2 linked regions of the Breoghania sp. L-A4 genome follow. The protein of the gene in region 1 binds, or shares a complex with, the protein of each later gene. Links are inferred from orthologs where the notes say so. Each region holds a gene or a part of one and is shown on either strand. Other genes may lie near its edges. The genes, in order: D1F64_RS11265 and smc.

Region 1 (10,972 bases):
GACGGGAAACCTTGGGGCGGAGTTTCGGGCTCACCGCGATCGGCGCCGCGGGAGCGGTTTCGGTGGCGCGCGTCGTGCGGGTGTAGGCAGCAGAGGCGGCGGGCTTGCGGCGCGGCTCCTCCAACGGAGCCTCGACGCGTGAAACCTGCGACGGCGCGACGGCACGCACCGGCGCGGAGTTCACCACGCGCGGACGCATCGGCTTGGGATCGGGCACCACGTCGGCATTGGAGGCGACGCGGACCGTTCTGGTGCGCACCGGCTTCACGTTGGAGGCCGTGTCGCGGGCGTCGGGCGCCTGCGGGCGCTGCGGCGTGGGCAGCGCGTTGGCCTGCACCGATGAGCCGTGATTGTAGGACGGGATGATCAGACGCTGACCTTCACGCGGAAAATTCGGATCGCCGTTGAGACCGTTGGCCGCCTGGATCGCGCTCACCGGCACGCCGTAGCGGCGCGAGGCGGTCTGAACGCTTTCGCCACGCTCCAGCGTCACCCAGGTGCCGCCGGCAGTCGTCCAGCCCGGCTTGGCGGGTTGGGACTGTGTGGTACGGGTCTGGGGCGCCTGGTGTCGACGGCGTTCGAGCGCGGCGAAACGGAGCCGGTGTACAGCGGCACGGGCTGCGGCCCCTGCGCCGCGACGATCGGCACGCCCCGGTTCGTCCCGGAGGACGACGGCAGCACGCCGCGCTGCACGGCGCTGTTGCTTGCGTAGCCGGTGTTCGCGTAGCGCGAGGTATTGCCGGTGTTGACCGAGCCGGTGACATCGTCAGGATTGGAGGACATGAGAATGTCGTCATAGCTTGGCTGGGTGACGGGCCGCCAAGGATGTCTTTTTGATTCTGCGTGCCGCCGGTATAGATCGGACCGCCAAAACGCTCGACGCCACTGCTACAACCGGCAGCAAGGCCCGAGACGAGCGCAATCACTGCGACGCGGGACATCAACCGGGAGCGAAACGTGTACTCGGTGCGGGACATAGGCTCTACTCAAATTCGATCTACGCATTTGAAGACAGGCCCATAGTTAATACCGGTAACGTTGATAAAGCTTTAAAGCCGGACCGGTTGTGGTAACCACCGATACGAGCGATGCGGCGTCAGAGCCGCGCGGCGATCCCCGCCACCATCGGCACGAAACGCACGGGCGCGACCTCGGTTTGCGCGAAATCGTCGCCGCTGCGCACGACGCGCGTCAGTTTTTGCGGCTGACCCGGGACGCCGACCGGCGCGATCAGCACGCCGCCATCGGGATCGAGCTGTGCCTTCAGCGCCTCCGGGATCGCCTCGACACTGCCGGTCACGATGATTCGGCCAAAGGGCGCCTCCTTCGCCCAGCCCAGCAGTCCGTCGGCCAGTTCCACCTGAACGGAGTCCATGCGCAGCGTCGCCAAGCGCTGGCGGGCGAGTTCCACCAGAGTGCGGTAGCGTTCCAGCGTCACCACCCTGGCCGCCAGATGCGACAGCAGCGCCGCCTGGTAGCCCGAGCCCGTGCCGATCTCCAGAACGGAGTCCCGCGCGCCGACTTTCAGATGCTCCAGCATGGTGGCGATGGTCGAGGGCGCGGAAATGCTCTGGCCGCATTCGATAGGAAGCTGGGTGTCCACATAGGCAAGCACATGCTGGCGGGCGGCGAGAAACAGACGCCGGGGCACGCGCTCGATGGCGCTGAGCAGCCGCGCGTCACTGACGCCGCGGGCGCGCAGCTGCATGATCAGCGACAGGCAGGCCTCGCGCTCGCTCTGCAGCCGCGCGCGGGACTGCGCGTCATCGGGGCGGCCGTATCCCGGCCGGTGCCCGTGCCGTCGGCCTTGCGGTCAGATCCCGCCATGCGCGGCTCCACGCGGTTTGAGAGGCGTCACGCCGAGGGCGCCGGAGCCCTACCCGAAGGCCGGCACGCCCGCGCCCGGCGTTCAAGGCGCGCCAGGAGCCGGCCGGCATGTCGCCGGACGGCAACGCGCCCCGACGTCATTATGCAAGCTTATCGGAGAGATTTCGCATGAATTCGTGATCCGTCATGTCGAGCCGCAGTGGCGTCACGGAGATGTTGCCATTCATGATGGCGTGCAGGTCCGTGCCCTTGGCCGGATCCATCTCGGTGCGCTGGAAGGCCAGCCAGTAATAGGGATTGCCGCGCCCGTCCGTGCGGGCATCAATATAGAGCGAATCGGGATTACGCTTGCCCTGCGCGGTGATCTCGACGCCGCCGACCGCATCGGGCGCGCGGGCGGGGAAATTGACGTTGAACAGCGTTCCGGCGGGCGTCTGCATCGACACCAGCTTCTCGACAAGCGCCGGCGCGTGGTGTTCGGCCGCCTCATAGCTGGGATTGTCGCGCGTTTCCCAGCCGTAGGCCTGCGACAGGGCCACCGAGCGGATGCCCAGAATGGTGCCCTCGATGGCGCCGGCGACGGTGCCGGAATAGGTCACGTCCTCGGCCAGATTGCCGCCGCGATTGACGCCCGACAGCACCAGATCAGGCGCATCGCGCATGATCTCGCGCACGCCCATGATCACGCAATCGGTCGGCGTACCGCGCACGGCGAAGCGATTCTGCCCGAGATCGCGCAGCCGCAACGGATCATTGAGCGACAGCGCATGCGCCACGCCGCTCTGGTCCGTCTCGGGCGCCACGACCCAGACATCCTCCGACAGCGTCCGGGCGATGCGTTCAAGAACCGCAAGACCCGGCGCGTTGATGCCATCGTCGTTGGTGATCAGAATGCGCATGCTGTCTCCCGTGGCGACCGTCGAATGGTGTCAGACCGCCGGCGCGCCGATGACCGCGAGCCCGCCCATCAGCGGCCGCAGCACCTCGGGCACGGTGACCGTGCCGTCCGCGTTCTGGTAGTTCTCGACAACCGCGATCAGCGCGCGGCCGACAGCGATGCCGGAGCCGTTGAGCGTGTGCACGAACTTGAGGCCCTTCTCGTCCTCGGACGGAAGCGGGCATTCATGCGCCGGGCCTGGAAATCACCACAGACCGAGCAGCTCGAAATCTCGCGATAGGCGTCCTGTCCAGGCAGCCAGACCTCGATGTCGTAGGTCTTGCGGGCGCCAAAACCCATGTCGCCGGTGCACAGGGTCACGACGCGGTAATGCAGGCCGATCTGCTTGAGCACCTCTTCCGCGCAGCCGAGCATGCGCTCGAGTTCGGCTTCCGATTCCTCGGGCCGGGTGATGGAGACCAGCTCGCACTTCTGGAACTGGTGCTGGCGCAGCATGCCGCGCACGTCGCGTCCCGAGGAGCCGGCCTCCGAGCGGAAGCAGTAGGTCAACGCGGTGACCCGCATGGGCAGCACCTTCTCGTCGAGGATCTCCTCGCGCACGAGATTGGTCAGCGGCACCTCCGCAGTCGGAATCAGCCAGCGGCCATCGGTGGTCTTGAACAGATCCTCGGAGAACTTGGGCAGTTGCGAGGTGCCGAACAGCGCCTCGTCGCGCACCAGAAGCGGCGGCGAGACCTCGAGATAGCCGTTCTCGCGGGTGTGCAGGTTGATCATGAACTGGCCGAGCGCGCGCTCGAGCGCAGCAAGCTGACCCTTCAGGATCACGAAGCGGCTGCCCGAGAGTTTCGCGGCGGTCCCGAAGTCCAGCCCGTCCTGCAGGCCGGAAATCTCGAAATGCTCCTTCGCCTCGAAATCGAGCGCCGGCTTGTCGCCATGCGCGCGATAGAAGACGTTGCCGGTCTCGTCCTTGCCCACCGGCACATCGTCGAGCGGAATGTTGGGGATCGCCGCCATGGCGTCGTCGAGCGCCGCGCTCAGCGCACGCTCCTCGTCCTCGCCGCTCTGGATGAAGGCCTTGATCTGCGCGACCTCGTCGATCAGCGCCTGGGCGCGGTCATTGTCACCCGATCCCTTGGCCTTGCCGATCTCCTTGGAGGCGGCGTTGCGGCGCTCCTGGGCTTCCTGCAGCTTGGCGACATGCGCGCGGCGCGCATCGTCGAACGCCACCAGGCGCGCGGCCTGCGGCTCCGCGCCACGGCTTTCCAGCGCGCGGTCGAATGCGTCCGGATTGCTTCGGATCCATCTGATATCAAACATCGGTCACACCCAGGCAGACTAGTGTCAGGCAATTGCTAGGGGCGGGCGTCCAGCGCGCCGAGGCGACCGGTCACCAAGCCCGTGAACGTGCCCGTGTATGACCGATTGCGTGCGCAGGATCAAACCTCCTCGGCGCGCTCGGCCTCTTTTTCCGCGCGTTTGCGCTCCACATAGACCACCGCGAAGATGGAAAATTCGTAGAGAAGCAGCGTCGGGATCGCGAGGCCGATCTGGGTGATCGGATCCGGCGGGGTCAGGACCGCAGCGACGATGAAGGTGATCACCACCGCCCATTTGCGCTTTTCGCGCAATGTCGTGCTGGAAACCATGCCGGCGCGGGCGAGCAGCGTCAGCGCCACCGGCAGCTGGAACACCATCCCGAAGGCGAACAGCAAAATCATGATCAGGCCGAGATACTCCGACACCCGCGGCAAATGCTTGATCGCCGCGATGCCCTCCCCGCCCGCCTGCTCCATCGACAGGAAGAACGTCATGGCCATGGGCATGACGAAGAAATAGACCAGCGCCGCGCCACAGGCGAACAACACCGGCGTCGCGAAGAGATACGGCAGGAAGGCGGAGCGTTCGTTCTTGTAGAGACCCGGAGCCGCGAACATGTAGATCTGCGAGGCGATCACGGGAAAGGCGATGAACAGCGCGCCAAACAGCGCCAGCTTCAACTGCGTGAAGAAAAATTCCTGCGGCGCCGTGTAGATCATCTCAATCGGATGCTCGGAACCGGCGGCCTGCTCGTAGGGAACGATCAGGATATTGAAGATATCGGAGGCGAAGTAGAAACACACCACAAAGGCGATCGCAATCGCGATGATCGACTTCATCAGCCTCTGACGCAGCTCGATCAAATGCTCAAGCAACGGAGCCTTTGAAGCTTCGATATCGTCGTCGCTCATGATTTGATGTCTCCGGCGCCCTCAGCGGTGCTGGCCGCCTTGGTCTTGGCGGTCTTCGGCGCTGCCTTGGACGCAGAGGTCTTCTTCGTGGCGGCGGCCTTGGCCGGCGCCTTGGCGGCCGGCTTCGCCGCGGGCTTCCTGTGGGCCGGAGCCTTCCTGGCAGCGGGCGTCGCGGACGCAGACTTTTTTGAGGCGGAGGACCCGGCAGCGGCCGGTTTGGCCGTGCTTGCGGAGGACCCGGCAGCGGACTTGTCCACAGCGGCCTTGTCCGGCACGAGCTTTTCGGTTGCCGAGGGCGGCACCTTCGCGGCCGACGGCTTGCCGACCACGGCGGGCTCGCTCAGGTCCTTCTTGATGTCCGCGGCGGCCTTGGACACCGGATCGAAGGATTTCTTGATGTCGCCGAGAGGGTCGAAGTTGGCGGCCTTGTCGGCGGCCTTGCGCATCTCGTCGATATCCGCCTGTTTCTCAACATCGCGAATAGCGTCGTTGAAGGTGGACTGGAACTCTCCGGCCATACGCCGCAGTTTCCCCACCGTCTGCCCGAAGGTCCGCAGCATGCGCGGCAGATCCTTGGGTCCCACCACGACAATTGCCACCGTGGCGACCACCAACAGCTCCGTCCAGCCGATATCGAACATCAACAGCCGCCTGTTTGACGAACCTCAGGGGCGGCGCGCCGCCCGTGCCTGGTTCAGCCTGCCTTGGACTGGTCTTCCGCCTTTTTGGCGGAGACGGTTTGAGCGTCCGTATGCTCGATGGTCTTGCTCGTGTCGGCCACGTCCGTTTCGTCTTCGGCCATGCCCTTCTTGAAGCTCTTGATGCCCTTGGCGACATCGCCCATCAGCTCGGAGATCTTGCCGCGACCGAAAAGCAGGACCACCACAACCGCGATGATCAGAATTTGCCAGATACTCAAACCCATGTGGACCACTCCCGATAAGTCCGTTGTCGTTCAGGATCGCGCTTGCGCAGCGGCGTTCCCGACCCGCATACCACTGCACTTAAGCCGTCCCGTCCCCCGCCGCAACCGGTTTCAGCCCGTCCGCGCGCGGAAAGACGAGAATATCTGTCGGATCGAAGGCCAGCGTGACATCGTCGCCGACACGAAACCGCCCGCGCTCGCGCACCCGCGCCTTGAGCGGCAGATCGAGACCGGAAACCGCGATGTCCAGCAGGTCCACCTCACCCAGAAACCGGGTGCGCGTGACCCGTCCCTGCAACGCCGCGTCATCCGCTTGCGCGCCGCTGTCCGCCATCACCTCAATTCCCTGGGGCCGCAGGCAGATGTCAACATCGACGCCGTCAGCGACGCCCTCGCAGTCGAAGATGCCGACCGGCGTTTCGGCTCGCCCGCCCCGGGCGACGCCGCTCACCTCGTTGAGTTCGGAGAAGAAGCGCGCGGCGAATACGTCGACAGGATTGTCATAGAGCGTATCCGCCGGACCGATCTGCACCAGCCGGCCGGCGCGCATCAAGGCGATGCGGTCGCCCATGCGCATGGCCTCCTCCGGATCGTGGGTGACCACGATGCAGGTGGCGCGGGTCTCGCGCAGCACCGCCAGCGTCTCGTCGCGCACATTGTCGCGCAGCCGCCGGTCGAGGCCGGAGAACGGCTCGTCCATCAGCACCACGGCCGGACGCGGCGCGATGGCGCGGGCCAGGGCCACGCGCTGCTGCTCGCCGCCCGAAAGCGAATGGGGATAGTCGGCGGCATAGGCCTCCAGCCCGACGCGGGCGAGCGCGCTCAGGCCTTCACGCTCGGCCTCCGCGCGCGGCAGGCCGGTCAGGCCGAAACAGACGTTCTGCAGGATCGTCAGATGCGGAAACAGCGCGTAATCCTGGAACATCAGGCCGACGCCGCGCCTTTCCGGCGCCAGAAACGTGTTGGGACCGGCGACCTCGCGGCCGTTGATCATCACCAGGCCGGATGTCTGCCGCTCCACACCGGCGGCGATGCGCAGCAGGGTCGTCTTGCCGCAGCCCGAATGCCCCAGCAGGCACAGCACCTCGCCCGGATCGACATCGATGGAGATATCGCGCACCGACGGCTGGCCGTCGTAGTCGTGGCAGATGCCGGAGAACGACAGCCGCGCGGCAATGGTGGCCGCGGCCGTGCCGCGCCGGCCCCAGTGCGTGGGATCGGCCTTTGCGTTCACATTCACAGCGATCGGTCTTTCAAAGGGTTTTCTCTTGGTTGCGCGTCGCGGAAACCGTCGCAGCGTCTCGAAATCATCCGGGGCTAATCCCGGTCGTCGTCGTCACCAGTGAGAATGCCCGCATCGAACATGTCCTGATCGGTCAGCGGATCCTCGTCCTCGGCCAGATCCGGATCGTCGTTCGGCTGCGGCACCAGAAAGTTCACCGGCACCGCGCTGTCAAGAAGCCCGGCCCCGCGCAGCTCTTCCAGACCCGGCAGGTCGCCGATGGCATCGAGCGCGAAATGTTCCAGAAACGCGTCCGACGTGCCGTAGGTGATTGGCCTTCCGGGAGTGCGGCGGCGGCCGCGCAGGCGCACCCAGCCGGTCTCCAGCAGCACATCCAGCGTTCCCTTGGATATGGAGACTCCGCGCACGTCTTCAATCTCCGCGCGGGTGACGGGCTGGTGGTAGGCGATGATGGCGAGGGTTTCAAGCGCGGCGCGCGAGAGCTTCTTCTGCTCGATCGCCTCGCGCTGGAGCAGAAACGACAGATCGTCGGCCGTTCGGAACGCCCATTTTCCCGCGACGCGGACCAGATTGACGCCACGCCCGGCGTAAGCCGCCTGCAGTTCGCCGACGAGCGCAGCCACATCGACGTTCTCGGGCATGCGCTCGGCCAGTTCCTTGTCGCCCAGGGGTTCCGCGGAGGCGAACAGAAGCGCCTCCAGCATGCGCAGCTCGAAGCGGTGATGCGAGGGCGACAGGCTGGTCACATTGTCCCGCGTCTCGCCGGCCGCGGCGCCCAAATGCTCGCCGTTCTCAGTCATTGACGCTGGTATCCCCTGTGCCGCGGGCCGGTTCCCTGTGCGATCCGGTTTCGGTGTCGCGTCCCGCGCGCGAGGCGCTGTCGCGCGTGCGCACGTAGAGCGGCGAGAAGGAACCGGACTGGCGGATCTCGATCATGCCTTCCTTCACCAGCTCCAGGCTCGCGGAAAACGAACTCGCCATGACTGTCGTGCGTTCCTCGGGGACCACGAGATACTCCATAAGAAACGAGTCGATCGGCGTCCAGTCGGTGGTGACGCCGATGAGGCGGGTGAGAAGCGCACGGGCGTCCTGCAGCGCCCAGACGGTGCGCCTTTGCACCCGCACCGAGGTTACCGAGCGGCGCTGACGCTGCGCGGCGTAGGCCGTCAAAAGGTCGTAGATCGTCGCGTCCCATTCGCTCTTCTTGACGATGGAAGCGGTTTCGGGATGCCCGCGGGCGAAAATGTCCCGGCCCAGCCGGTTGCGGTTCATGATCTTCGCCGCGACCTCGCGCATCGCCTCCAGACGCCGCAGGCGGAAGGCGAGCGCCGCGGCAAGCTCCTCGCCGCTGGGCTCGTCGTCGTCCTTCTGGGCGGGCAGCAGCAGCCGCGATTTCAGATAGGCCAGCCACGCCGCCATGACCAGATAGTCGGCGGCCAGTTCGAGCCGCAGCTTGCGCGCCTCATGCACGAAGGCGAGATACTGCTCGGCGAGCGCCAGAATGGAAATCTTCGCCAGATCGACCTTCTGGTTGCGCGCAAGCGTCAAGAGCAGGTCCAGAGGTCCCTCATAGCCGTCGACATCTACGACCAGCGCCGGACCTTCGGCCTCCCGGTCGCGCGACTGCGCCGAAGACAGCAGATCCTCCATCGACCGCCCGTCATCGCCAGCCATCGCCGGGTCTCTCCTCGCTCGATCCCCGTAGCGTATCCGGGATCAGTCCATGTTCCGCGGCCGTCTTATGCGACCGCCGCCATCAGCTCAGCGAATTCCTCGCGCGCCGCGGGCTCGTCCAGCGGCTGCGCCGGCGCCAGTGCGCCAAGGGCGACGTCCGCGCGCCTCAGGGCCTCGCCGGCGAGCACCGGCGATCCGGCGGCCACAGCGCACATTTCGTCAAAATCGCCATTGCAGTGCAGCGCGAGATCGCATCCTGCCTCGAACAAGGCCGCCACCCGCGCCTCCATACTGCCATGCAGCGCCTTCATGGACACGTCGTCGCTCATCAGACAGCCGTCGAAGCCTATCGCGCCGCGAATGATCCGCGCAATGACTTCGCGCGAACAGGTCGCGGGTTGGCCGCATCCAGGGATTCGTAGATCACATGCGCGGTCATCGCCAGGGGAAGGTCCGCCAGGCGGCGGAACGGCTCGAAATCGCTGCGGTCGAGCTCCGCTTCCGGCGTGTCGACCACCGGCAGCTCCAGGTGGCTGTCCACATGCGCCCGGCCATGGCCAGGAATGTGCTTGCCAACCGGCAGCACGCCGCCCGCCAGAAGACCGTCGGCGCATTCGCGCGCCAGCGTGCTGACCGTATCCACATCCTCGCCGTAGGCGCGATCGCCGATGATATCATGCGCTCCGGGCACCGGAACGTCGAGCAGCGGCAGACAGTCGCTGTTGATTCCGAGTGCAGCGAGATCCGCCGCGATCAGCCGCGCGCCGAGCCAGGCCGCGCGTCTGCCGCGCGCCGGATCCCGCGAGAAGAGCTCGCCGTAGCTCCGGCCCGGCGGATAGGCCGGCCAGTGCGGCGGTTTCAGGCGCTGGATCCGGCCACCCTCCTGATCGATCAGAACCGGCGCGTCGCCCCGGCCCACACAGGCGCGATACGCCGCCACCAGGTCGCGGATCTGGGCGGGCTCCATGCAGTTGCGGGCGAAGAGAATCAGCCCCCAGGGGCGTTCATCGCGGATGAAGGCCCGCTCGTCAGATGTCAGGACCGCGCCCGCGCAGCCGGTGATGAAGGCTTTTGAGGTCATGGCGTGTTCCGGCCGGACGTGAGAGGCGGCGTTTTCTGGAATGGAAGTCTTCGCGGCGGGCCGACAATCCGGCCCGCCTGTTGATGACGCGCGACCCTATTGCGCGCGGCGCACGAAACAATCGCCACCGGCGGCCTTAAGGCTTTCGCAGAGCTGGTTGGCCTCGCTCTGGCTGTCAGCGACGATCCGGACCCGGTAGAAGACACCGCGATCGCCGAGATCGGCCTCCTGAATGACCGAGGATACGCCGCCGAGCACGGACGGATACCGCCGCTGCATCGACGCATAGGAGGATTCGGCCTGATCACGCGTGCGCTGCGACGAAATCTGGACGAAGTAGGCGCCCGCCGGAACCGACACGTCCCGCGCCGGTGCGGACGGCTGCGCAGCGGGGGCTGGACTGACCGCCGCCGACTGGTTGCCGCCGGAGAGATCCAGCGGGCCGTCGTTCTGGACCGGCTGCGGCGTGTCCTGCGCCGGGGCCGCGGCCGCCTGGACGCTCTCGGGTTTGGGACGCGGCGTAATGTCGATCGCGGCGCCGGACGCCGTCGCGCCATCCGTGGCTGCCGCGTCAGTGGTGTCGCCGGTGGTCAGATCAGCCGTGTCGGCGCCGAACGGTCCGTCGGGAGCAATCGTTTCGGTGGACACGCCTGCGGGCTCGGACGTGCCGGGCGGCGATGTCTCGGGCAGCGGGTTGATGGCCACCACGTTCGATTCCGCTTCCACCTCGTCGGGAGCGTTGATGATGGTTCCGTCGGGCCGCACCACGACGGTGCGCACCCGGCGCGGCAAACCGTTGGCGGTCACTGGCTCACCGGCCTCCGAGGTCTCGCCGGTCACCTGACGCGGCTGCGAACCGTTGGTCGTTGGCACGGTCGCGAGCGGCTCTTCCTCACGCGAGACCAGTTGTTCCTGGCGCGGAGCCGCGACGCCGCCCACGCGATCATAAATCGCCTTGCTCGGAGACGCCGCCTCGCCGGACTGCTCGGTCGGGAAAACCTTGAAGGGGCCGGAATCGGCGGTGATCACCGCCGCCGGGCCGACCGGGCCGTCATCGCCAAACAATCCGGTGAGCAGAAAGCCGCCAGCGCCCAGC
Region 2 (12,173 bases), 1.4 Mb from region 1 along the record:
CGACTACCGTCACATGCCGTGCAACTTCGTGGAAATCCTGCCGCGGCTCGACGAGCACCTCAAGCGCGGCAAGCTGCGCGAGGCGTGAGGCCCGCCCTGCGGCGGGAGTCGATCACGAAAATGTTGGCCAGCATGGCCGCTTGCGTCATTCGCCCGCGCCCCTGCGTGGATTATCCTGCCTGATCCACGGAGGTAGGATCATGCACGACACACCCATCACCAAGACACCGGTCACCGCGGCCCTCACCCGGCGGCGCACGCTGCAGCTCGCAACAGGCCTGCTCGCCGCCCCGTTCATTCTGCGCGCCGGCCCCGTTCGCGCCGCCGCTCCCATGCTGGGCGCGACACGCCCCAGCGTGAACCGGTTCAAGCTCGGCGACTTCGAGATCACCACGGCCGCCGACGGCGGCATCACGCTTGACGGACCGCACCCGATCTTCGGCCAGGACCAGGACGCGGCGGCCGTGCAGGCGCTGGCGGAGGAAAATCACCTGCCTCCGACAAAAATGGAAATCCAGTTCAACCCGGTGATCGTCAACACCGGCTCGGAACTGGTCATCCTGGATACCGGCAACGGCGCGGCGCGACGGCCCAACGCCGGCAATTTCGTCGCCGCCCTGCAACAGGCGGGATACGCGCCCGATCAGGTCGACGTGGTGGTAATCACCCACATGCATCCCGACCACATCGGCGGGCTGATGGAGAACGGCAGCCCCGCCTTCCCCAATGCACGCTATGTGACGGGCCGTCAGGAATACGATTTCTGGGCCGCGCCGGACCGGCTTTCCGGACCCACCGAGGGCGCGGCCAAGCTGGTGCAGGCGAACGTGGTGCCGCTGGCGGAGAAGATGACGTTCCTGGAGCCCGGCGGCGACGTCGTGTCGGGCATCACCGCCGTGGAGGCCTACGGCCACACGCCCGGCCACATGGCCTATCACATCGAGAGCGGCGGCAAGCGGCTGCTGGTGTGGGCGGATACCGCCAACCACTTCGTGGTCTCCGTGCAGCGGCCGGACTGGCACGTGCGCTTCGACATGGACAAGGAACGCGCCGGGGCGACCCGCAAGAAACTGTTCGACATGGCGGCGGCCGACGGCATCCCCGTGACCGGCTATCACATGCCGTTCCCCGCCGTGGGTTATCTCGAAGCCAAGGACGGTGCCTACCGCTGGGTGCCCTCGGCATACGAGCTGTTCCTCTAGGTCATGAATGGTCCGGCGGCGGGTGCCCGCGGGCATCCGCCGCCGGGTAAGCGGCACGCGCCGGCGCCGCTGATCAGGCAGGAGGCGTTACGGTCCAGACGAAGACGCCGCCCGGGATCTGCTCGAGCTGACTGACGTAGTTCGGAGTGCTTCCATGCAGCTCCAGCTTGCCGCCGCTGTCGAACCAGAACTGCTGCCCCTCGGCCTCGATCGTCGGCAGGCTCGGGATAATGGTGAACTGGCCCTGTTTGCCGCTGCATCCATGCCCATCGGTCCGCGCGAAGGCTATTCCGTGAGATTGCGACCGGGGCGCAACACGAACGACGGATCCCCGCGTTGGCTGATCGCAGCAGTTCCACCATTCATCATAGGGAATCCAGTATGCGATGTACCACTGGGAATTGTTCGATATTACCAAAGTACCTGAATCAGACACCCTGACCTCCTTAAGTATAAATATAAAATCTAACTATATTTACATTACTTCTTTAAGTAATTTTTGAATTATACAGTGTTTTTTTGAATTGTATCTCGCATATTTTGTCATAAATTTTTTTAATTACATATCAAACGGGATACAAAGGCGCCGACCGCCGCCGGTCCCGGCGCCAGCGGGTCTGATCGCGGCGCGATCGCCAAAACTGTGACATAAATCAACGAATGGCATGACGGTCGGCTGCTATTGATACAAGGGCGCACAGTGTATGTACGCATCGGTCCGGCCCGGAGTGCTTGATTTCGCCCCATTCGGATCGCTTCATGAGCGTCCGGCTTTCGCCGTTCGACTGTTTTTTCCAGTTCGCTCCGCAATGACCGGACACGTAATCCGGCCGCGGGTGCCAACCGCTGATTTGGTAACGGAGAGTTCTATGAATATTCGTCAATTGGCACGACGGCTTCTTGTTCCGGGCCTGTTTGGGCTCGCCCTCGCCGTCGCCCCCGCGTCGGCTTCCACTGTCCCCGCGTCCCAGTCAGGCATTGCGGCTGTGGGCGCCACCACCGTGACGCCGCCAATGCTGGCTGCCGCGGCGGCGACGCCCCTTGTTCTGGCCCAGTACTACGAGCCGTGGCCACGCTACCGCCGTCCGCGCTGGGACCGTCCGCGCTATCGCCGCCCGCCGCCGCGGCGCGATTACCGGCCGCGCCGCGCCGGCAGCCGCCATGTGCGCTGGTGCCTGAACCGCTACCGGTCCTACAACCCGCGCACGGACCAGTATCTGGGATACGACGGGCGCTACCACTACTGCCGCAGCCCGTTCCGCTGAGCCGCGCACCAACGCGACCAGGACACGACCGCGCCCGGATGAGCCCGCTCCTCCGGGCGTTTTCCACGCTCATGCTGTCAGGGAAGCGCCGCTCAGCGTGAGGTGCCGCACAGCCGGCCGATGAGCGGGGACGGCACGCGCAGCCAGAACAGCATCGGCCGAAGCGCCGCGCGCAGGGCCGCGCCAAAACCGCGCTCGGCCTCCCGAGCGACGCTTCTGGTCTCCGCCCGCACGCCCAGATGCACGATGCGCCGGCGGCCGAGGCGGCGCACGAAATCGGCGTCCGCCATCACCTCAAGCGGCCTGTGGCCGCCAAGCCGGTCGTACAATTGGCGCGACAGGACCAGCCCCTGATTGGCATAGCCGATGCCGAAGACGATGCTGCGGGTGCAGGCCCACCATTCCTTCAGCCGGGCGGTCCAACCGAGTTCATCGACGGCATAGCGGAAGCGCCCCGCAACAGTGTCGGCGCGCGCCGAGCGTTCCGCCCGTTCGACGAAACCCGCCACTTCATGGTGCCAGCCAGCCTCCAGAATACAATCGGGCTCCAGAAACATCAGCCAGGTGCCGCGCTTGGCCGCTGCGGCGCCGGCGGCCAGCTGTCCGCCGCGCCCGCCGGACACCACCACCCAGCGGCAACCGGCGCCGTCCGCGATCGCCTCCGTCGCATCAGTCGAACCGGCGTCAGCGACAATCACTTCCCTGACGATGCCGTCGGCCGCGGCAGGCACAAGCGCCGCCAGCACCTCGACGAGCGTGGCTTCTGAATTTCGGGTCGGGATCACAACTGCAAACATGCTTGATAAATACAGCTTTTTCCGCCGCAATGCGAGATCACCAAAAGTCCATGGCCCCACGCGGCAAATGTTCTTGATATGTTCTCATCTCGGACGTATCCTCGGGCCATGGAACACACACCCGCACCCACAGCCGATTCTCCAGCGTCGTGGCCCCCTGCGTCCGGCGAGGCGCACGACACCGTGGTCGGCGTACAGATCGATCCCGACCGGCGGCGCGGACGCGCCGCGGGCACGAACATCTCCGGCCGCTTCGAGAACGAGATCCGCGAGGATTTCGACGACGGCTGGGAGGGGCTCGCCGATCTCCCGGCGCTGAAGACGGAGGTGCAGATCGAGGCGGCGCGCCGGATCATCACCCGCAACGACTCGCCCGACATCTCGTTTGACCGCTCGATCAATCCCTACCGCGGCTGCGAGCATGGCTGCATCTATTGCTTCGCCCGCCCCAGCCACGCCTACATGGGCCTGTCGCCGGGGCTGGATTTCGAGAGCCGGCTTTTCGCCAAGCCCAATGCGGCGGGACTTCTGGAACGCGAGCTGTCGGCGCCGGGCTACCGGCCGAAGACCATCGCCATCGGCACCAACACCGATCCCTACCAGCCGATCGAGCGCGACTATCGCATCATGCGCCAGGTGCTGGAGGTGCTGGATGCGGCCAACCATCCCGTGGGCATCGTCACCAAGTCGGCCACGGTGCTGCGCGATCTCGACATTCTCTCGTCGATGGCCGAGCGCGGGCTGGTGAAGGTGGCGCTGTCGGTGACGACGCTGGACCGCAAGCTGGCGCGCGCGATGGAGCCGCGTGCCTCCGCGCCGATGAAGCGGCTGGAGGCCATCGCCCGGCTGGCGGAGGCGGGCGTTCCGGCCTCCGTCATGGTCGCGCCGATCATTCCGGCGCTCAACGACGCGGAGATCGAGCCGATCCTGCAGGCGGCCTATGACAGGGGCGCGCGCGAGGCGGGTTATGTGCTGCTGCGGCTGCCGCGCGAGGTCAGCGGGCTGTTCAAGGACTGGCTGGCGCGCAATTATCCCGACCGATACCGCCACGTGATCTCGGTGCTGCGCTCCATGCGCGGCGGCAAGGACTATGACGCCAACTGGTCGAGCCGGATGACCGGCACCGGCCCCTACGCCTGGCAGATCGGCCGCCGCTTCGAGCTCGCCTCCAGGCGCCTGGGATTCAACAAGCGCCGGCTGCGGCTCACGTGCGATGCCTTCGTCCCGCCGCTCAAAGCCGCGGAACAGCTCAGCCTGTTCTGACGCGGCGCGCATCCGCGCGAGAATCGCCGTATCATGGCGTTCCCTCATCAGCCGGATCGCTCAGCCGTGCCACGCGCCAAGAAACCCGCCGCGAAACCGGCCTCTGTTGCGAAGAAGCGCGGCTTTTCGCTGCCGCTCTTGCCTGACCTTTCCCTGGAAGGCGCGTTCGCGCGGCAACTGGGCAACGATGGCGCCCGGATCGCCGGCGTCGATGAGGCGGGACGCGGGCCCTGGGCCGGACCGGTGGTCACCGCCGCGGTGATCCTCGATCCCAATGCCATTCCCCATGGCCTGAACGATTCCAAGAAGCTCAGCGAGGCGGAGCGCGAGCGGCTGTATGGGGAGATCTGCGCGGTCGCGGACGTCGGCATCTCGATGGCTTCGGTCCGCCGCATCGATGCGACCGACATTCGCGCGGCGACCCTGTGGGCCATGCGCCGCGCCGTCGGGGCCTTGCCCGAAGCCCCTTACGGCGTTCTGGTCGATGGCCGCGACGTGCCGCCAGGGCTGATCTGTCCGGGTCAGCATGTCATCAAGGGGACGTGCGCTCCCTGTCGATCGCCGCGGCCTCCATCGTCGCCAAGGTCACCCGTGACCGGCTGATGCTGCGGCTTGCGGACCTGTTTCCCGCCTATGGCTACGAGCGCCACAAGGGTTACGGCACCGCGGCGCACGCCGAGGCGCTGGACGCCCATGGGGTCACCGCGCACCATCGCCAGAGCTTCCGCCCCATCCGCGACCGTCTGGAGCGGGCCTGAGCGGGAGCCCAGACAAAAAAGGCCGCCCCGGAGGGCGGCCTTTTCATTCACTCGCGACTGAAACCGGATGTCAGTTCAGCGCGCCCTTGATTTCGGCGATGCCGTCGGCGATGAGCTTGTCGGCCGCCGCATCCGTCACCTTGGCGGTGAGAATCTTCTCGGCCGCCAAGACGGCGACGTCGGCTGCGCGAGCCCGGACCTCGGCGATCGCCTGGCTTTCGGCCTGGGCGATCTTCGATTCCGCGGCCTTGGTCCGGCGCGCGATCATCTCCTCGAGGGCGGCGTTGGTTTCCGCCGTCAGGATTTCGGCCTCGCGCTTGGCTTCGGCGATGATCGCCTCCGCCTCGCCCTCGGCCTCCTGGCGCTTGCGCTGATAGTCGGCCAGCAGCGACTGCGCTTCCTCGCGCAGGCGGCGGGCTTCGTCGAGCTCGTCCCTGATGGCGTCGGCGCGCGAGTCGAGCGCGCCGGTGATCTTGCCCGGAACCTTGGCCCAGACGATCACGCCGAAGAACAGGATCAGTGCAACCAGAGCGAAGAATGTCGCGTCCATGACGTGCGTCCTCAGTTCATGCTGGCTTTGACGGCCTTGGCCGTGTCAGCCTTCGTCGGGGCCTTGCCGAGCAACGCCTCGACCAGCGCCGAGGTGGTCTCGGTGGCGATTTCGCCAACCTGCGCGAGCGCCGCGGTCTTGATCGTGGAGATCCGCTCCTCGGCCGCGCTCAGCTTGCCCGCGAGATCGGCTTCCACGGCGGTCCGCTTGGCGGTGACCTCGGCGGAGAGTTTGTCACGGCTGGTCTGGGCGATGCCGTGCGCCTTGTTGCGCGCTTCCGCCAGAGCCTGCTCGTAGGCGGCGATCGCCGCGTCCGTCTCGTGCTTCAGCCGCTCGGCTTCGGCGAGGTCCCCGGCGATCCGGTCGCTCCGGTCCTCCAGAATACCGCCGATGCGCGGCAGAACCATCTTGGCCATGATGTAGTAGAACAGGCCGAAGGTGATCGCCAGCCACAGAAGCTGCGAGGGAAATGTCGTGGCGTCGAACGGCGGAAAGGCACCCTTTGCGCCCTCGCCGCCATGCGGCACCTGAATTTCGGTGTTATGGGTCTCAGCCGCCATATACGCCTCCAGATACCTGATGGGTCCGACCCGGAAACAGGCCCGCGCGGGGTTCAGACCCCGTCACGAACCCTGCGGGCCTGCGCGATCCGGGCGCGGCGCCTGCCCCGGTGGTCTGGAGCAGGCGAACGGCGCCCGGAGGCGCCGCCACCGGTGTCGCGTCAATTGACCGTTTGCGATTAGACCGCGAACAGCAGGAGAAGAGCGACGAGCAGCGAGAAGATGCCGAGAGCTTCGGTCACGGCGAAGCCGAAGATCAGGCGGCCGAACTGGCCGTCGGCCGCGGACGGGTTGCGCAGGGCGCCCGCCAGATAGCTGCCGAAGATGTTACCCAGGCCGATGCCCGCGCCGCCCATGCCGAGACATGCGATACCGGCGCCGATGTACTTTGCTGCTTCTGCTTCCATGACGATGACTCCTTGGTAGATCGTTCGATCGATTGACGTGTTTGTGAAATCAGCCGGGTGGCCGGCGATGAGGTGTTCCTAGTGGCCCGGATGCAGCGCATCGTTGAGATACATGCAGGTCAGCACCGTGAAGACGTAGGCCTGCAGGAACGCAACGAGGAACTCCAGTGCCGTGAGGCCCACGACCATGGCCAGCGGCAGGACCGCTCCGCCAATGCCGAGGGCGCCCATTCCGCCCAAGCTCACCACGAAGCCGGCGAACACCTTCAACGTGATGTGTCCGGCAAGCATGTTGGCGAAGAGACGAACCGAGAGGCTGATGGGGCGCGAGAGGAAGGAAATCACCTCGATCAGCGTCACCAGCGGAATCAGAAGCGCGGGAACGCCTTCTGGTACGAACAGTTTGAAGAAGCCGAAGCCGTGCTTGCCCACGCCGTAGACCACCACCGTCAGGATCACCGACATGGCAAGCGCGAATGTCACGATCAGATGGCTGGTCACGGTGAAGAAATACGGGAACATGCCGATGAGATTGGCGATCAGCACGAACATGAACAGCGAGAACACGAAGGGAAAGAACTTCATGCCTTCGCTGCCCGCCGAGCTTCGCAGCGTGCTGGCGACGAACTCGTAGCTCATCTCCGCCAGCGACTGCCACCGGGTCGGCACGAGGCCACGGCCGCTCGTCGCCAGGACGAGAAACGCCGTGCTCACGGCCACCACCGCCACCATGAACAGGGAGGAGTTGGTGAAGGAGAAGTCGAGACCGCCGATTTCCACCGGGAAAATCTTGGTGATCTGAAACTGATGTATCGGATCGTTCGCCACCGGGTCAGCCCCTTGTGCTGGCTCGTTATGATGCGCCGAGGCGCGGTGTGTCAGTCTAAGTCGCGCCGAGTCTCATCAGCGGTGTCGCGGGCGGGGCCCGCACGATCATCGTCGGCCGCCCGAATCTTGTGTTCAGCCATCAAGCCCGCTGAACGCAACACATTCAGGACGCCGGCAACGAAGCCCAGAAGAAGGAACACGATCAGCCCCCACGGCGACGTGCCCAAAAACTGATCGGCGAACCAGCCGAGCCCGCCGCCCACCAGCACGCCCGCGACGAACTCCGTCGACAGACGCATCGCCTGGGCGAACCCCTGGGCATCGCTGGTGCGCGCCTTTTTCCGCTCGACCTCTTCGTCGATGCGGCGGCGCTCATCCAGCGACCGGTTCAACTGTTCCCGCCGCTCGGACAGGGTGTCCTTCGGATCCATTCGCGTATCCTCGCCTTTCCGGCCAACACAACCGTGTTCATGCGCCTTGCGCATTCCCACCGTCAACGCCGGAAAACCGGGAAACGTTCAACGCCCCGAAAGCCGGGCGCACCATAGTTGCCGCCCCGGCTGGTGTCAAGAAGCCTCAGATCACTATTAAGCTATTGAAACTAAACAGAAATCATCGGCGCAAAGCCCATCCGCCGCAGGTTATGCCACGCTTTGCGCGGCATGTCCATGCGACCTTGGAATGGCGGTGGGGATTCGCATCGCGGCGCGGCGACGGAGCTGTGGATAGAAACGCGCCGCGCGCCTATACCGCGTCGAGGATGCGTTCCGCCACTTCCAGATCGACGGAAACAAGCTGCGAGACGCCGCGCTCGGCCATGGTGACGCCATACAGCCGGTTCATCCGCGCCATGGTGATGGGGTTGTGGGTGATCACCACGAAGCGCGTGTCGGTGAGCTTGGCCATTTCATCGAGCAGATCGCAATAGCGCTCGACATTGGCGTCATCGAGCGGCGCGTCCACCTCGTCGAGCACGCAGATCGGCGCGGGATTGGTCAGAAACACCGCGAAAATCAGCGCCATGGCGGTGAGCGCCTGCTCGCCGCCGGACAACAGCGTCATGGTCTGCGGCTTTTTGCCCGGGGGGCGCGCGACGATTTCCAGCCCCGCCTCCAACGGATCGTCCGAATCGACCAGTTGCAACTCGGCCATGCCGCCGCCGAACAGATGCGTGAACAGCCGCTGGAAATGCTCGTTGACCACCTCGAAGGACGCCAGCAGCCGCTCGCGCGCCTCGCGGTTGAGATTGGCGATGCCGGTGCGCAACCGGCGGATGGCCTCGATCAGATCGTCGCGGTCGGTGATCAGCGCCTCGCGCTGCTCGGAGACTTCCGTCATCTCGTCCTCGGCGCGCAGGTTGACCCCGCCGAGCCGCTCGCGCTCGACCCGGTAGCGCTCCAGCCGTCGCTCGCTGGCGTCGAGATCGGGCAGCGGCGCGCCCTCCTTCAGTCCGGCGATCTCGCGCAGGGCGCCCGGCGGCACCTCCAGTGCCTCCTCGATGCGCGCCTCCACGTCGGCCATGCGCGCCTTGGCGGCTTCCGCGCGCTCCTCGGCCCGCACCTTGCCCTCGCGGGCCGACGACAGGCCTTCCAGCGCGTCCTTGGCGGCCCGGTCGGCGTCGCGCAGCAGGGTCTCGGCAACCGCCAGCGCGTCGTCAGCCTCCACGCGCGCGTCTTCCGCCTTGGCGATTTCACCGATCAGCGCGCGGCGCTTTTCCTCGATGTCCCCTGGCGCTTCCTGAAGGGCGGCGATTTCCTCCGCCGCCTCTTCCTGACGTTCGCGCAGCACGCTCAGATGGCGTTCGGCGTTGGCGGCGCGCTCGATCCAGCTCTTGCGTTCACGCGCAATCGCCTCGACGCGGCGCTGCCGCATCTCGTGCTCGCGGGACAGCCCGTCGCGGGTGGCGCGGATCTCGGAGACGGCCGCGCGTTCCTCGGCCACCGCCCCGCGCATGCGGGCGATGGCGTCCTCCAGACCGGAGGCGTCGGGAATCGCCTCCAGAGCCGCGCGCGCCTCGGCGAGCGCCTCGCCGGCCTCCTCGAGCTCCGGCAGGATGCGCTGCTGGCTGTCCTCAAGCGCGCCCTGGCGGGCGATCAGCTGGGCCACCGCGCGCTCCACCTCGGCCAGCGCGTTGCGCGCGTCCGACACCCGCCGCTGCGCCTCGCGCACCTCACCGCGGGTCGCCTGCTCGGCTTCGGAGGCCACGCGCACGGCACCTTGCGCGTTTTCCAGGGCCACGCGGCAGTCCTCGACCTCCCCGGCCATCGCCTGGATGCGGTCCTCGATCTCGATCAGCCTGTTACGCTGGGCCAGCCGCTGGGCGGCCGGCGTCGGCGCTTCGGCGGCGACGGTGAAGCCGTCCCAACGCCACAGATCGCCCTCGCGCGCCACCAGACGCTGACCCGGCTTCAACAGCGCCTGCAGCCGCGGGCCGTCGGCGCGATCCACCAGACCGATCTGGCGCAGCCTGCGGCGCAGCGCGGCGGGCGCGTCCACATGATCGGCCAGCGCCTCGACGCCGTCGGGCAGCGTGGGATCATCCGCGCCGGGGTGTTCCGCGCCCCAGTGCACCGGGGCCTCGGAACTCAGCGGCGCGTCCAGATCCTCGCCGAAGGCCGCGCCAAGGGCCGCCTCAAAGCCGGTCGCCACCGACACGCTGTCAACCGCCGGCGGCCATTGGCCGCCCGACGCCACGTCAAGAATGCTCTTGAGCGCCTTGGCCTCGCTCTGCAGCCCGCTCAGCCGCCGCTCGGCGTCCGTCAGCGGCCCGCGCGCGCTCTGCTCGGCCTCGCGCGCGGCGCGGGTCGCGGCTTCCGCCACATCCACCCGCTCCTCCGCCATCGCGAGGGCTTCTTCCATCGCCTCGAGACCGGCGCGTTTTTCCTCCACATCATGGGCGCTGGAGATGCGCTCGCGCACCGCCTCCAGCTCACGCACGATCTCGCCGGCCTGCTGCTTGAAGCGCTCCACGCGGCCCGCAAGCTCGCCCACGGCGCGCTGAAGCTGGTTGCGCTGGGCGGAGAGCCCCGCATTCTCCTCGGTCTTCTCCGCGAGCCGCGCCTCGCTGTCGGCCAGACGCCCCTGCGCCTCTTCGAGCTTCGCCTCGACTTCCCCGGTGCGCGCCTGGACGCTTTCGTTCTCTTGCTTGAGTTGCGCTTCTTCCACGTCGAGCGCGGCGAGCAGCTCGACGTTCTCCGCGCCCATGCGCTCCTCGCGCTCGAGATCCTGCGCCAACTGGTTGCGGCGCTGCTCCAGATCGCGCAGCCGCTCGCGAATGCGCCGGTCCTCGGCGTCCAGCTCGTTGCGCGCCAGCACCAGCCGCTGCAGCGCAGCGCCGGCGCGCGCGGACGCATCGCGCAGTTGCGGCACCTGATGGGCGGCGATCGCCTGATCCTTGGCGGTCTGCGCCTGAGCCGATGCCACCTCGTTGACCCGCGACAGCGCCTCGCCGAGCTGCGTCTGCGCCTGCGCCATGGCGCCCTGCGCCTCCTGCCAGCGCAGATAGAGGATCGCGGCTTCCGCCTGGCGGATGTCGGCGGAGAGATTGCGGTAGCGGCTCGCCTGGCGCGCCTGGCGCTTGAGCCCTTCGAGCTGGCCGTCGATCTGGACCAGCACATCTTCCAGGCGCTCGAGATTGGTCTCCGCCGCGCGCAGGCGCAATTCCGCCTCGTGCCGGCGCGAGTGCAGGCCGGAGATGCCGGCGGCCTCTTCGAGGATCTGACGGCGTGCGGTGGGCTTGGCGGCGATCAGCTCGCCGATGCGCCCCTGGCCGACAAGCGCCGGCGAGCGCGCGCCGGTGGAGGCGTCAGCGAACAGAAGCTGCACGTCCCGGGCACGCACGTCCTTGGCGTTGATCTTGTAGGCGGAGCCGGCCTCGCGCTCGATGCGGCGGGAAATCTCCAGCGCGTCGTCGTCGTTGAAGCCGGCAGGCGCCTTGCGCTCGGAATTGTCGAGAAACAGGGTGACTTCGGCGGTGTTGCGCGCCGGACGGTTCAGGGAACCGGAGAAGATCACGTCGTCCATGCCGGACGCGCGCATGTTCTTGTAGGAATTCTCGCCCATGACCCAGCGCATGGCCTCGACGAGATTCGACTTGCCGCAGCCGTTGGGGCCGACGACGCCGGTCAACCCGTCGCGGATGTGGAATTCCGTCGGCTCCACGAAGGACTTGAAGCCCAGAAGGCGCAGCTTGGAAAATTTCATCGCGGCGTGCCCGCCCCGCGGCTTGCAGGGCACAGGTCCGCCCGGGCGCATACCCGAAAGCCGTCCGGCGGGCCGGCCATTCGCATGGCGGCCACGCCGGTTGTGCAGAAGCTAGCCGAGGATCTTGTCCAGCTCTTCAACAGAGAGCGCCCCGCGATGCTGTTCGCCGTTGATGAAGAAGGTCGGCGTCGAGTTCACCCCGAACTCGGTGTTCGCCCGATCTCTCACCCAATTCAGTCCATCCAGAATTTCCTGATTCTTCAGGCATTCTTCAAAGGTTTTTTCGCTGAAGCCGATCTGCTTGGCCATGCTCTTGAGAGCGTCAAGCGGGTTCTGCGTG

Evidence for each region.
Region 2: the proteins of D1F64_RS11265 (region 1) and smc are in contact, whole or in part, in a crystal structure (PDB 3ZGX), measured with the Bacillus subtilis proteins. The link is inferred for Breoghania sp. L-A4 from one-to-one orthologs.

Annotation. Positions count from the first base shown.
Region 1 is NZ_CP031841.1:2,449,191-2,460,162, reverse strand. Bases 6,843-9,640 are described here. They hold D1F64_RS11265 (ScpA family protein), read right to left. Parts: upstream 8,772-9,640; coding sequence 7,914-8,771; downstream 6,843-7,913. Other genes in these bases: scpB (SMC-Scp complex subunit ScpB), read right to left, coding at 7,196-7,825; D1F64_RS11275 (ABC transporter ATP-binding protein), read right to left, coding at 6,843-7,118. In the rest of the region: D1F64_RS11310 (peptidoglycan DD-metalloendopeptidase family protein), read right to left, coding at 1-493; D1F64_RS23320 (hypothetical protein), read right to left, coding at 490-783; D1F64_RS11305 (protein-L-isoaspartate(D-aspartate) O-methyltransferase), read right to left, coding at 1,097-1,708; 5'/3'-nucleotidase SurE, read right to left, coding at 1,968-2,726; twin-arginine translocase subunit TatC, read right to left, coding at 4,162-4,953; Sec-independent protein translocase protein TatB, read right to left, coding at 4,950-5,594; D1F64_RS11280 (twin-arginine translocase TatA/TatE family subunit), read right to left, coding at 5,648-5,878; more of D1F64_RS11275, read right to left, coding at 5,958-6,842; D1F64_RS11255 (SPOR domain-containing protein), read right to left, coding at 9,973-10,972. UniProt on the Bacillus subtilis protein: Participates in chromosomal partition during cell division. May act via the formation of a condensin-like complex containing Smc and ScpB that pull DNA away from mid-cell into both cell halves.
Region 2 is NZ_CP031841.1:1,067,199-1,079,371, reverse strand. What follows is about bases 8,175-12,173. They hold smc (chromosome segregation protein SMC), read right to left. Parts: upstream 11,834-12,173; coding sequence 8,375-11,833; downstream 8,175-8,374. Other genes in these bases: D1F64_RS04985 (thioredoxin domain-containing protein), read right to left, coding at 11,945-12,173. In the rest of the region: moaB (molybdenum cofactor biosynthesis protein B), read left to right, coding at 1-88; D1F64_RS05045 (MBL fold metallo-hydrolase), read left to right, coding at 201-1,202; D1F64_RS05040 (hypothetical protein), read right to left, coding at 1,276-1,638; D1F64_RS05035 (BA14K family protein), read left to right, coding at 2,072-2,467; D1F64_RS05030 (glycosyltransferase), read right to left, coding at 2,560-3,264; D1F64_RS05015 (F0F1 ATP synthase subunit B), read right to left, coding at 5,356-5,835; D1F64_RS05010 (F0F1 ATP synthase subunit B), read right to left, coding at 5,847-6,395; D1F64_RS05005 (F0F1 ATP synthase subunit C), read right to left, coding at 6,575-6,802; D1F64_RS05000 (F0F1 ATP synthase subunit A), read right to left, coding at 6,881-7,630; D1F64_RS04995 (AtpZ/AtpI family protein), read right to left, coding at 7,681-8,061. UniProt on the Bacillus subtilis protein: Required for chromosome condensation and partitioning.